Regions from separate parts of the Bradyrhizobium sp. SZCCHNR1053 genome, predicted to be linked through region 1. Evidence: predicted binding sites of a transcription regulator. Region 1 holds the regulator's gene; each other region holds the start of a gene.
The links. The regulator HrcA, encoded in region 1, represses chaperone genes, less so after heat shock. The targets are predictions, from matches to a motif close to GTTAGCACTCNCNNNNNGNGAGTGCTAAC.

Region 1 (4,091 bases):
TGCCTTGATCCTGGCCGACGGCGAAGAGGACAAGGGCTTCGAAGCCGCGCCCTTCGTGGTGATCGGGCTCGTGGCCGGGGTGGCCCCGGAGGCGGGCGACCGCGCGCGTGTCGCCCAGCAGGCGGCCACCACCATTCCGGGCGTCCGCGAAGCGCGCATCACGATGTCCGAGCCGATCCGCATCGACGGCCAGCCGGCCTACGAGACCCGGCTCGAAGCCACCAGCGGCAAGGACAATACGCCGGTGACCGTGGTGCAATGGCTGCGCTTCGGCGGGCCGAATACGCTGCGGATCATCGGCAGCGCGCCGCGCGATCAGTGGTCGGTAGCCTTCCCGCGCTTCCGCGCCGTCCGCGACGGCATCCAGCCGAGAGGCTAAGCCCAACTCGGTATCCGGACGCCGCGGTCTCATCGGCGCGCGGTCCACTTGCCGCGACACGAACTACAAACTCGCGCCGACAAACAAGAAGCCACGGGCATCACGCCCGTGGCTTCTTCGTTGGACTGACAGGACGGCAGGAGAACGCCTGCCTGTGCTCGCCGTCACGCGGCGCTGTTCGACTGATCGTTGCTCGGCGCGGGCGCCGCCTTCGCACCACCCTTGGACACGCCGACCAGCGCGGGACGCAGGATGCGCTCGCCGATCATGAAGCCGGCCTGCACGACCTGCACCACGGTGCCCGACGGCACCGACGAATCCGGGACCTCGTACATCGCCTGCTGGAAGTTGGGGTCGAACTTCTGTCCCGTCGGATCGAACTTCTTGACGCCGTTCTTCTCCAGCGTGTTGAGCAGCGAGCGCTCGGTCAGCTCGACGCCTTCGATCAACGACTTGAGGCCTGCATCGGCATTGGCGCGTGTCTCGGCCGGCACGGCATCGAGCGCGCGCTGCAGATTGTCGGCGATGTCGAGCACGTCGCGCGCGAAGCCGGTGATGCCGTACATGCGTGCATCGGCGACTTCACGGGCCGTCCGCTTGCGCAGGTTCTCCATCTCCGCCAGCGTGCGCAGCATCTTGTCGCGCGCGTCGGCCGCCTCCTTGGCAAGGGCCTCGGCCGAGCCGGTCTCAGGATCGTCGGGCATGATGTAGGGCTTGGAGACGACGGGGTCGCTGGCCTGCGCCGGGTTTTCCGGATCATTCTTATGCAGGTCGGGATCGGTCATGGACAGACTCGCAAGTTCGGCTGACGGGTTTTGGGGGTATGGGGCGGGATATCGTGCTTTGGGCGTCGAAAATCAAGCGCAGCCTGACCATCGCGCCCGGAGGCGCTGTCCGCGGGTTAACCATGCCACGCGTCAGCCACCCAGCAGCCGGCTGACCAGACGCGCGGCATAATCGACCGTCGGGATCACCCGGGCATAGTTGAGCCGGGTCGGACCGATGACACCGAGCACGCCGACGATGCGACCCGTGGCGTCGGAATAGGGCGACACGATCGTCGACGAGCCCGACAGCGAGAACAGCTTGTTCTCCGAGCCGATGAAGATGCGGACACCTTCCGCGCTCTCTGCCCGTCCAAGCAGATCGACGACGCCGCGCTTGGTCTCGAGATCGTCGAACAGCCGCCGCACGCGCTCGAGATCTTCGAGCGCATGCAGGTCCTCGAGCAGGTTGGCGTGGCCGCGCACGATGAGCTGCCGCTCGTCGCTGTCCCCTCCGGACCAGCTCGCGACACCGGCGGCGATCACCTTCTGCGTCAGCAGGTCGAGCTCGGCGCGATCATGCGCCAGCGCCGTCTCGAGCTCGAGCCGTGCTTCCGCCAGCGTCCGGCCTCTGATGCGGGCATTGAGGAAATTCGACGCCTCGGTCAGCGCCGAGGACGGCACGCCCGGCGGCAGAACCAGAACCCGGTTCTCGACCTGCCCGTCCTCGCCCACCAGCACGACCAGCGCACGCTCGGGCTCGAGCCGCACGAACTCGATGTGCTTCAGCCGAGTGTTGGATTTTGCGGTCAGCACCACGGCAGCGGCACGGGTCAGACCCGACAGCCGGGTCAGCGCCTCGTCCAGAGCGGCCTCGACCGATTGCGCCCGCCCGACCGCGGCGAGCTGGCTCTGGATCGATTGCTGCTCAGCCTCGGTCATGTCGCCGACCTGCATCAGGGCGTCCACGAAGAAACGCAGGCCGGCCTCGGTCGGCAGCCGGCCGGCCGAGGTGTGCGGCGCGTAGATCAGGCCGAGCTGCTCGAGATCGGCCATGACGTTGCGCACCGAGGCCGGCGACAGCGGAACCGCGATCAGCCGCGAAATGTTGCGCGAGCCGACCGGCTCGCCGGTCGCCAGATAACTTTCGACGATCTGCCGGAAGATCTCGCGCGAGCGCTCGTTGAGCTGCGCCAGACCGGCCGGCGGTGTCATCAGGTTGATCGGATCGTGGTGGGCCACCAGATGCTCTCCTCGCAGCTGCCTATAATGTGTCCATGCGGCGGCTCGGTGGCAAGCCGGTCGTCGCGCGCTCTCGGGCGCGACGAGGCCATGATAAACCCTTGATAAGCCCTTGCCGCTGCCGGTCGCGGCTCCTACAAGGCCGGTCAAAGTCGGTCTTTCGCGCGCTTTCACGGAGAGAATCATGCGGCCGAGCCGCCGTGCACCGGATGAACTGCGGGCCGTGAGCCTGGAACGCGGCGTCGTCAAATACGCCGAGGGCTCCTGCCTGGTGAAGTTCGGCGACACCCATGTGCTGGTCACCGCCACGCTGGAAGACCGGCTGCCGCCCTGGCTCAAGGGCCAGGGGCGCGGCTGGATCACGGCCGAATACGGCATGCTGCCGCGCGCCACGCTGGAACGGACCCGGCGCGAGGCCTCCGCCGGCAAGCAGACCGGTCGCACCGTCGAGATCCAGCGTCTGATCGGCCGCTCGCTGCGCACCGCGATCGACCTGGAAGCGCTCGGCGAGCGCCAGATCACGGTCGATTGCGACGTGCTGCAGGCCGACGGCGGCACGCGCACGGCGTCGATCACCGGCGCCTGGGTGGCGCTGGCCGACTGCATCAAGTGGATGAAGTCGCGCAACATGATCAAGACCGAGGTGCTGCGCACCAACGTCGCCGCGATCTCCTGCGGCATCTACAACGGCACGCCGGTGCTGGATCTCGACTACGCCGAGGATTCCGAGGCGGAGACCGACGCCAATTTCGTCATGACCGGCGACGGCCGCATCATCGAGGTGCAGGGCACGGCGGAGAAGACGCCGTTCACCGAGGCCGAGCTCCTGGCGCTGATGGCACTGGCCCGCAAGGGCGTGGCGCGACTGGTCGACCTGCAGAAGATGGCGGTCGCGTGAGTAGCGGTCATCGCAAGCTCACCGGGCGCCTCGTCATCGCGACCCACAATCCCGGCAAGCTTGCCGAGATGCGCGAGCTGCTCGCTCCCCATGGCGTCGAGGCGGTGTCGGCCGGCGATCTCGGCCTGGACGAGCCGGACGAGACCGGCGAGACCTTCCAGGCCAACGCCCGCATCAAGGCGGTCGCCGCGGCCAAGGCCGCGCGCCTTCCTGCCTTTGCCGACGATTCCGGCATCGTGGTTCATGCGCTCGATGGGGCGCCCGGGATCTATTCGGCGCGCTGGGCCGGACCGGACAAGGATTTCACCGGCGCGATGACGCGCATCGAGCGCCTGCTGCAGGAGCGGGACGCGAGGAGTGCCGACAAGCGCACCGCGCATTTCGTCTCGGCGCTGTGCGTGGCGTGGCCGGACGGTCATGTCGAGGAGGTCGAGGCGCGGGTCGACGGCACCCTGGTCTGGCCGCCGCGCGGCACGGCCGGCTTCGGCTACGACCCGATGTTCCTGCCCGAGGGGCACGACCGGACCTTCGGCGAGATGACCAGCATCGAGAAGCATGGCCTGCCGCCGCTCGGGCTCGGCCTGTCGCACCGGGCGCGCGCCTTCGTGAAGCTCGCGGAGATCTGCCTTGACCAGCGCTGACAGCGAAGCGTTCGGCGTCTATGTGCACTGGCCGTTCTGCCTGTCGAAATGTCCGTATTGCGACTTCAACAGCCATGTCCGGCATGCCGCCATCGATCAGGACCGCTTCGCCCGCGCCTTTGCGCAGGAGATCGCGACCACGGCCGCCCGCATCGGGCCGCGCACCG
Region 2 (4,091 bases), on a different contig from region 1:
CGTTCGGGGTCGACGGTCATGCTGATGGTCTGCTCGCCCGCGCGCAGTGCGTCGCAGCTCACGATGAGGCTCGACAGCGAAACTTCGACGTTCTCGCCCTTCAGGCTCTTGAGGAAGTCGGTCACCGCGTCGAGCTTGAGCCGGACCGAGACCGCCTCGGGCGAGACGTCGGTGAAGTCCTTCGGCTGGGCGCTGATGCCGTCGTCGCTCGACTGGCTCTCCTGGAACTCTTTCTCGCTGACGTCGGAATTGTCGGTCGACGTCACCTCGGTGACGGTCTTGCCGATCGCGATCTGTCCGCGGAACTCGAACGTGTCGCCGGTCGGCTTGCGATTCAGCTTCACCGTGACCGGCTCCTTGGCGCCGTTGCTCTGGGTCGCACCGGTCAAGGTCTGGCCATTGACGGTGAGGCTGACCACGAAGCGGTCCTTGCGATCCGAATTCTTTGCGACGGGATAGCAGACGTCGAGCGTGGCGGCGGTGACGGTCTTGCCCTGGCGCGTCTCCTTCAGGATCACGTCGGCATTGCCGTCCATCAGGCCGTCGATCGCAGTGAAATACCGAGTCTCGTTGGCGGGGGCCTTGGTCCCGCTCTTGCTCTGGGCCCAACCGAGTTCCGGCGCGGCCGCTGCAATCACGGCCAGCGCAAGCAAAATCGCGCGCATCTGAAAATCCTTGTGGGGGCAGAATCGGCCTTAAGCTGTAGCGCCGATTTGCGATCGCTGCACCCCCGGGCGCGGACACTCGGCCAAAAAGAAGGCCGCCCGGAGGCGGCCTTCCTGAACGTCTCGGTGATGCAAGGGGGGCTCAGAAGCCCATGCCGCCCATTCCACCCATGCCGCCGCCGGCCGGCATCGCGGGAGCTGCGTCCTTCGGCAGCTCGGCGACCATCGCCTCGGTGGTGACCAGGAGGCCGGCGACCGACGAGGCGTCCTGCAGCGCGGTGCGGACCACCTTGGCCGGGTCGATGATGCCCTTGGCGACCATGTCGACATAGTCCTCGGTCTGGGCGTCGAAGCCGAAGGTCTCGGACTTCTCGTCCAGGATCTTGCCGACCACGATCGAGCCCTCGACGCCGGCGTTCTCGGAGATCTGGCGGATCGGAGCCTCGAGCGCCTTCAGCACGATGTTGATGCCGGCCTGGACGTCCGAATTGGCGTTGGTGATGCGGCCGACCGCCTTCTTGGCGCGCAGCAGCGCGACGCCACCGCCGGGGACGATGCCTTCCTGCACCGCAGCGCGGGTCGCGTTGAGGGCGTCCTCGACGCGATCCTTCTTCTCCTTGACCTCGATCTCGGTCGCGCCGCCGACGCGGATCACCGCGACGCCGCCGGCGAGCTTGGCCAGACGCTCCTGCAGCTTCTCGCGGTCGTAGTCCGAGGTGGTCTCCTCGATCTGCGCCTTGATCTGGCCGACGCGCGCCTCGATGTCGGCCTTCTTGCCGGCGCCGTTGACGATCGTGGTGTTCTCCTTGTCGATCACGACCTTCTTGGCGCGGCCGAGCATCTTCACCGTGACGTTCTCGAGCTTCATGCCGAGGTCTTCCGAGATCAGCTGACCGCCGGTCAGGATCGCGATGTCCTCGAGCATCGCCTTGCGGCGATCACCGAAGCCCGGCGCCTTGACGGCGGCAACCTTGAGGCCGCCGCGCAGGCGGTTGACGACCAGCGTCGCCAGCGCCTCGCCCTCGACGTCCTCGGCGATGATCAGCAGCGGACGGCCCGACTGCACCACGGCTTCGAGCACCGGCAGCATGGCCTGCAGGCCGGACAGCTTCTTCTCGTGCAAGAGCACGTAGACGTCGTCGAGCTCGGCCGTCATTTTCTCGGCGTTGGTGACGAAGTAGGGCGAGAGATAGCCGCGGTCGAACTTCATGCCTTCGACGATGTCGACCTCGGTATCGAGCGACTTGTTCTCCTCGACCGTGATGACGCCCTCGTTGCCGACCTTCTGCATCGCCTGGGCGATCATCTTGCCGATCGCGGCGTCGCCATTGGCGGAGATGGTGCCGACCTGGGCGACCTCGGAGGACGAGGCGACAGGCTTGGCGCGCTTCTCGATGTCCTTGATCACGGCGGCCACCGCGATGTCGATGCCGCGCTTGAGATCCATCGGGTTCATTCCGGCGGCAACCGCCTTGGCGCCCTCGCGCACGATGGCCTGGGCCAGCACGGTCGCGGTGGTGGTGCCGTCACCGGCGGTGTCGTTGGTCTTGGAGGCGACCTCGCGCAGCATCTGCGCGCCCATGTTCTCGAACTTGTCCTCCAGCTCGATCTCCTTGGCGACGGTGACGCCGTCCTTGGTGATGCGCGGAGCGCCGAAGCTCTTCTCGATGACGACGTTGCGGCCCTTCGGGCCGAGCGTCACCTTGACGGCGTTGGCGAGAATGTCGACGCCGCGCAGCATGCGGTCGCGTGCGTCGCCGGCGAATTTGACGTCCTTGGCTGCCATTTCAAAATTCTCCTGGAGTAGACCTCGACGGCGAGGGGCGTGATCGCCCGTCTGTCGCCGGAACGAGGTTGCAGAGCATTTTCGCCCGGGGCGGCTGATCGCCGCCCCCGGCAGGTCGGGATCAGGCGACGACGCCCATGATGTCGGACTCCTTCATGATCAGGAGCTCCTCGCCGTCCAGCTTGACCTCGGTTCCGGACCATTTGCCGAACAGCACGCGGTCGCCGACCTTGACGTCGATCGGGATCAGCTTGCCGCTCTCATCACGGCCGCCCGGGCCGACGGCGACGACTTCGCCCTGCGAGGGCTTTTCCTTGGCGCTGTCGGGAATGATGATGCCGCCCTTGGTCTTCTCTTCGGCGTCGATGCGCTTAACCACGACGCGGTCGTGCAGGGGACGAAACTTCGATTTGGCCATGACGGATCCCTTTTGGGGTGCTTGGATAAGTTGTTGCTGTCGGAGGAAATCTGAATGCGGCCACATTTGACGCCCACTTGGCGCCAACTGGCTCGCAGCCTTAGCAATCGCGCCCTCCGAGTGCTAAAGACCGCTCGGGGAAATATGGCTTGCGGCTGTTCCTGTCAAGCAACGGCCGGCAGTTAAGCCGTTCTTGAGGCTGTTAGGGGATGTTGTCCCGGGCCAGACATGTTAGTGGAGCGGCGTCGTCATCCGACGTCATTGCTCTGACGAGCGTTTTGGGTTTGGTTGCCGGACGGGGCAGCCACGATCTTGTTCCTAAGGGGATGCCATGACGAGTTCACGGTGCGCGCGGCCGGTTGCCAATCTCGCGATCGCGTCGGCGCTCACGATGCTTCTGGGAGCGTGCACGGGCTTCAGCCTGTCGCCGTCGCCCCCCATGCAGACCGAGGCGCCGGTCGAGCCCGAGGTTCCGGCGACGATCCGCCCCGAGGATCTCGTCGGCAAATGGGGCCTCGCCGCTTACAACAACCCCAACGACCGTCCGCGCACCGAGAAGATGGCGTTGGCGCAGTGCAAACAGCCCTATGTCATCGGGGCGGGCACGTCCGGCGGTGTCGTGATGCATCTGGCCGACCAGGCGACTCCCCAGGAGCTGCGCCTGAAGGGCTCGGCCAGCGGCAAGAACTACATCGGCCCGGCCGGACCGCCCGGCGGCGAGCAGGACCGCGAGGTCGTCTCCTTTGACGGCCGTGTGCTGATCACCCGCTTCGTCGACAAGGATGCGGCGACCCGTTACCAGACGATGGTCTACGTCCGCTGCGGACCGCGCGCCTGAGATCCGGGCAAAGCCCTCGCGACAAGCCCCGGCCACACCCAAAAGCCAAACGAAAAACGCCGGTGAAAGCGCCGGCGTTTTGCTTGGTGCTGCTCGGTGCCATCCCTGGCCGGCGTGGCCGCCGGTCAGGCAGGACGAGGTCAGTTGAACATCGCGTCGATGTCGTCCTGCGAAGCGTGGCCGACGTCACCTTCCGCCTTCGGGCCGTTCAGCAGCCGGGCGTCGCCCTCGCGGTGGTCGACGATCGGCGGCGTATGCGCCTTGATGGCGTCGACGCCGCCCCAGATGTCCATCATCACCACGATGTGGTGCTCGATGAACTTCATCGTGGTCATGACCTTGTTGATGCGCTGGCCGGTCAGGTCCTGGAAGTTGCAGGCCTCG
Region 3 (4,091 bases), on a different contig from region 1:
AAATAGCCGGACTGCTGCCAGAAGAAGATGTTCGAGGTGAAGGTGACGACGGCGGTCGCGGAACGGAAGAACTCGGCGCGCTCGGAGCCCAGCATGTCCTGCGACGCCGGGATCGCCGCGAACGCCACCATGGCGTAGAGCGCCGGCAGCAGCCGCCGCACCCGCCGCTCGTAGAATTGCGCGAACGAAAAGCGGCCCGCCGCCATCTCCGCGGCAATGATGCCGGTGATCAGGTAGCCGGAGATGACGAAGAAGATGTCGACGCCGACGAAGCCGCCGAAGATCGCCGGCGCCTCGAAATGGAATGCGACAACGGAGAGCACCGCGATGGCGCGCAGCCAGTCGATGTCCTCGCGATGGGCGGCACCTGAAGCCGAACCGGCGCCCGCGTTGGCGATGCGAGGCTGCACCGATGCGCGCGTGCGAGGCGCGCGCGGGATCGTGGGAGCGAACTGGACGACGAAGCGCGGCAACGGGACGGGTACGCCTTTACGCAAGCCCGCGGCGAACACCTCTTACGGATTCGTCGCCGGCCCATCCGTCCCAGTGACGCGAGACCGGATGTCAACACACACGCGCGATGGGACCGCCGTCCATCGCACGCAAATGTTTCCATCCATTTCTGTCGGCTTTACGTCGACAGTTCGACGGTTTTGAAGTCGGCCGGCAGGATCACTTCCAGCAGCTCGACGTCGTCGGAATAGTCGAGGATCATGTGCCGGATCTTCGGCGGCTGGGTCCAGCAACTGCCCTCCTGCATCAGCGTCTCGCCGACGCCTTCGAGGTAGCTCTTCACCCAGCCCTTGAGCACATAGACCATCTGGAAGTCGACCGCATGGGTGTGCAGCTTGGAGACTTCCTGCGGATTGCACGGCGGCAGCATGCGGATGACATGCGCGCGCGCCAGCCCGTGCGTCGCGTCGGCGATGCCGAGGTCGCGGTAAACAGCATAGGCGCGCAGTCCGTCGGCCTTGAAGTCCTCCTCGCGGTGATGGCTGATGGCGACCTTCTGTTTGCGCCGGCGCGGCGCCGGCGCTGGTCGCCCCTTGCTCGCGAGCGCCTTGCGCGTCGAGGGTTTCGCCACCCTTCCCGGCTTGGCCGGCGCCGCGAAGGCGGTCTTCGCCGTCGGCTTTGTCTTTGCGGTTTTTCGCGGCGCGGCTTTCGCGGCGGCGCGTGATGCTGATTTGGCGGTGCGGCTCTTCTTGGCCATGGCGCTCTCCCTGCGTGTCCTCGCACGCGAGGATAGCACAACCTGCCGCTTTGCGGGTCGACCGATCGACGACCTCAACAGGGCCGAGGCAGCGCTTAACCCGGATGAGCGAAACGACATCCGGGGACTCACGCGCGTCCGCGTTGAACCCGGATATCGCTTCGCTCATCCGGGCTACGCGTCAGCCTCAATGCAGCCGGAAGATGCCGTCGACGGCGCGCAGCTCGGCCGGCTTGATCAGCTTGGAATGCGCCACCGTGACCGAGTACAAGGGGCCCTCGATCTTCTCCTGCCAGAACGCCAGGAAGTCCTGCAGCGCGGGGAATTTCGGAAACAGGTCGTAGTTCTGCCAGACATAGGTCTGCAGCAGCGAGCGGTGATCCGGCATCCGATACAGGATCTGCGCCGTCGTCAGCCCGTAACCCAGCACCTGTTTCCGAAAGTCCTCGGAAACCTCAACCTTCGACACCATGCCAACCTCCGTTTCTGGAGCGCATGTCCGTGTGGCCAACCGGGATGGAGCCACCCGGCAAAGATGCGCTCACTGCCAAGAAATGTGACGCATGTCCTCAACCCATCTCAAGCTTAAATGTTTAACGACATGTTGAAAAATTCTGCATTAGCAGCCACTTAGCCCAGGTGCTAATACGGGGGTTTCATGGTTCGTTCCGCTCCCGTTAACGCTATCGGAACGCTTTGGCAGAGCCCGCAGTTGACTGCTAATTTTTCTGCTACAAGCCCTTGTCCGGCTGAATGCTCTCCCCTAAATCCAGCCCACGTGCTGGCACTCGCCGGCACCGACTGCCAAAATTCCAGAAACTGACAATCGCCTCAATAGCTTAGGAGGACTGTATGGCTTTCCGTCCGCTTCACGACCGCGTCGTGGTCAAGCGCATCGACGCCGAAGAGAAGACCGCTGGCGGCATCATCATCCCCGACTCGGCCAAGGAGAAGCCCTCGCAGGGCGAAGTGATCGCGGTGGGCCCGGGCGCCCGCGACGAGAGCGGCAAGCTGGTCCCGCTCGACGTCCAGGTCGGTGATCGCGTGCTGTTCGGCAAGTGGTCGGGCACCGAGGTCAAGATCGACGGCCAGGAGCTGCTGATCATGAAGGAAAGCGACATCATGGGCGTGCTCACCGACACCGCGTCGAAGAAGAAGGCCGCCTAAGCCCAACCCGCTCAACGCTCACCCTGAGGAGCGCCTGCGGGCGCCCTGCCCAGGGTGAGACGACCAATTCAACTCAGGGAAACCCAATATGTCAGCAAAAGACGTTAAGTTCGGCGTCGACGCCCGCGATCGCATGCTGCGCGGCGTGGACATCCTCGCCAATGCCGTCAAGGTCACGCTCGGCCCGAAGGGCCGCAACGTCGTCCTCGACAAGTCGTTCGGCGCTCCCCGCATCACCAAGGACGGCGTCACCGTCGCCAAGGAGATCGAGCTCGACGACAAGTTCGAGAACATGGGCGCACAGATGGTGCGCGAAGTCGCCTCGAAGTCCGCTGATGCGGCCGGCGACGGCACCACCACCGCGACCGTGCTGGCCCAGGCCATCGTGCGCGAAGGCGCCAAGGCGGTTGCCGCCGGCATGAACCCGATGGATCTGAAGCGCGGCATCGACCTCGCGGTCGAAGCGGTCGTCGCCGATCTCGTCAAGAACTCCAAGAAGGTCACGTCGAACGACGAGATCGCCCAGGTCGGCACCATCTCCGCCAACGGCGACGCCGAAATCGGCAAGTTCCTGGCCGACGCCATGAAGAAGGTCGGCAACGAGGGTGTCATCACCGTCGAGGAAGCCAAGTCGCTCGAGACCGAGCTCGACGTCGTCGAGGGCATGCAGTTCGACCGCGGCTACATCTCGCCCTACTTCGTCACCAACGCCGACAAGATGCGCGTCGAGATGGATGACGCCTACATCCTGATCAACGAGAAGAAGCTCTCCTCGCTGAACGAGCTGCTGCCGCTGCTCGAGGCCGTGGTGCAGACCGGCAAGCCGCTGGTCATCGTCGCCGAGGACGTCGAGGGCGAGGCGCTCGCCACCCTGGTCGTCAACCGCCTGCGTGGCGGCTTGAAGGTCGCGGCCGTCAAGGCTCCGGGCTTCGGCGATCGCCGCAAGGCCATGCTGCAGGACATCGCGATCCTGACCGGCGGCCAGGCGATCTCGGAAGACCTCGGCATCAAGCTCGAGAACGTCAACCTCTCCATGCTCGGCCGCGCCAAGAAGGTGATGATCGACAAGGAGAACACCACGATCGTCAACGGCGCCGGCAAGAAGGCCGACATCGAGGCGCGCGTTCAGCAGATCAAGGCGCAGATCGAGGAGACCACCTCGGACTACGACCGTGAGAAGCTGCAGGAGCGTCTGGCCAAGCTCGCGGGCGGCGTCGCGGTGATCCGCGTCGGCGGCGCGACCGAGGTCGAGGTCAAGGAGCGCAAGGATCGCGTGGATGACGCGATGCATGCGACCCGCGCGGCTGTCGAGGAAGGCATCCTGCCGGGCGGCGGCGTCGCCCTGCTGCGTGCTTCCGAGCAGCTCAAGGGCCTGCGCACCAAGAACGACGACCAGAAGACCGGCATCGAGATCGTCCGCAAGGCGCTCTCCGCCCCGGCCCGCCAGATCGCGATCAACGCGGGCGAGGACGGCTCGGTCATCGTCGGCAAGATCCTGGAGAAGGACCAGTACGCCTATGGCTTCGACAGCCAGACCGGCGAGTACGGCAACCTGGTCTCCAAGGGCATCATCGACCCGACCAAGGTGGTTCGCGCCGCGATCCAGAACGCCGCCTCCGTGGCTGCGCTGCTGATCACGACCGAAGCCATGGTCGCCGAGCTGCCGAAGAAGAACGCCGGCGGCCCCGCAATGCCTCCGGGCGGCGGCATGGGC

Region 2: the regulator HrcA is predicted to act here: its motif matches at 2,969-2,997, upstream of groES (co-chaperone GroES).
Region 3: the regulator HrcA is predicted to act here: its motif matches at 1,991-2,019, upstream of groES (co-chaperone GroES).

What each region holds. Positions count from the first base shown of each region.
Region 1 is NZ_JAUHJM010000015.1:38,168-42,258, forward strand. It holds gene QX051_RS26450 (hypothetical protein) at 1-379, shown strand, start outside; gene grpE (nucleotide exchange factor GrpE) at 544-1,164, opposite strand; gene hrcA (heat-inducible transcriptional repressor HrcA) at 1,297-2,385, opposite strand; gene rph (ribonuclease PH) at 2,570-3,283, shown strand; gene rdgB (RdgB/HAM1 family non-canonical purine NTP pyrophosphatase) at 3,280-3,924, shown strand; gene hemW (radical SAM family heme chaperone HemW) at 3,911-4,091, shown strand, end outside.
Region 2 is NZ_JAUHJM010000013.1:107,857-111,947, forward strand. It holds gene QX051_RS25010 (hypothetical protein) at 1-665, opposite strand, end outside; gene groL (chaperonin GroEL) at 808-2,451, opposite strand; gene groES (co-chaperone GroES) at 2,573-2,869, opposite strand; gene QX051_RS25025 (hypothetical protein) at 3,201-3,707, shown strand; gene QX051_RS25030 (protein phosphatase CheZ) at 3,848-4,091, opposite strand, start outside.
Region 3 is NZ_JAUHJM010000005.1:350,417-354,507, forward strand. It holds gene QX051_RS15765 (acyltransferase family protein) at 1-410, opposite strand, end outside; gene QX051_RS15770 (cupin domain-containing protein) at 632-1,210, opposite strand; gene QX051_RS15775 (usg protein) at 1,398-1,682, opposite strand; gene groES (co-chaperone GroES) at 2,063-2,377, shown strand; gene groL (chaperonin GroEL) at 2,466-4,091, shown strand, end outside.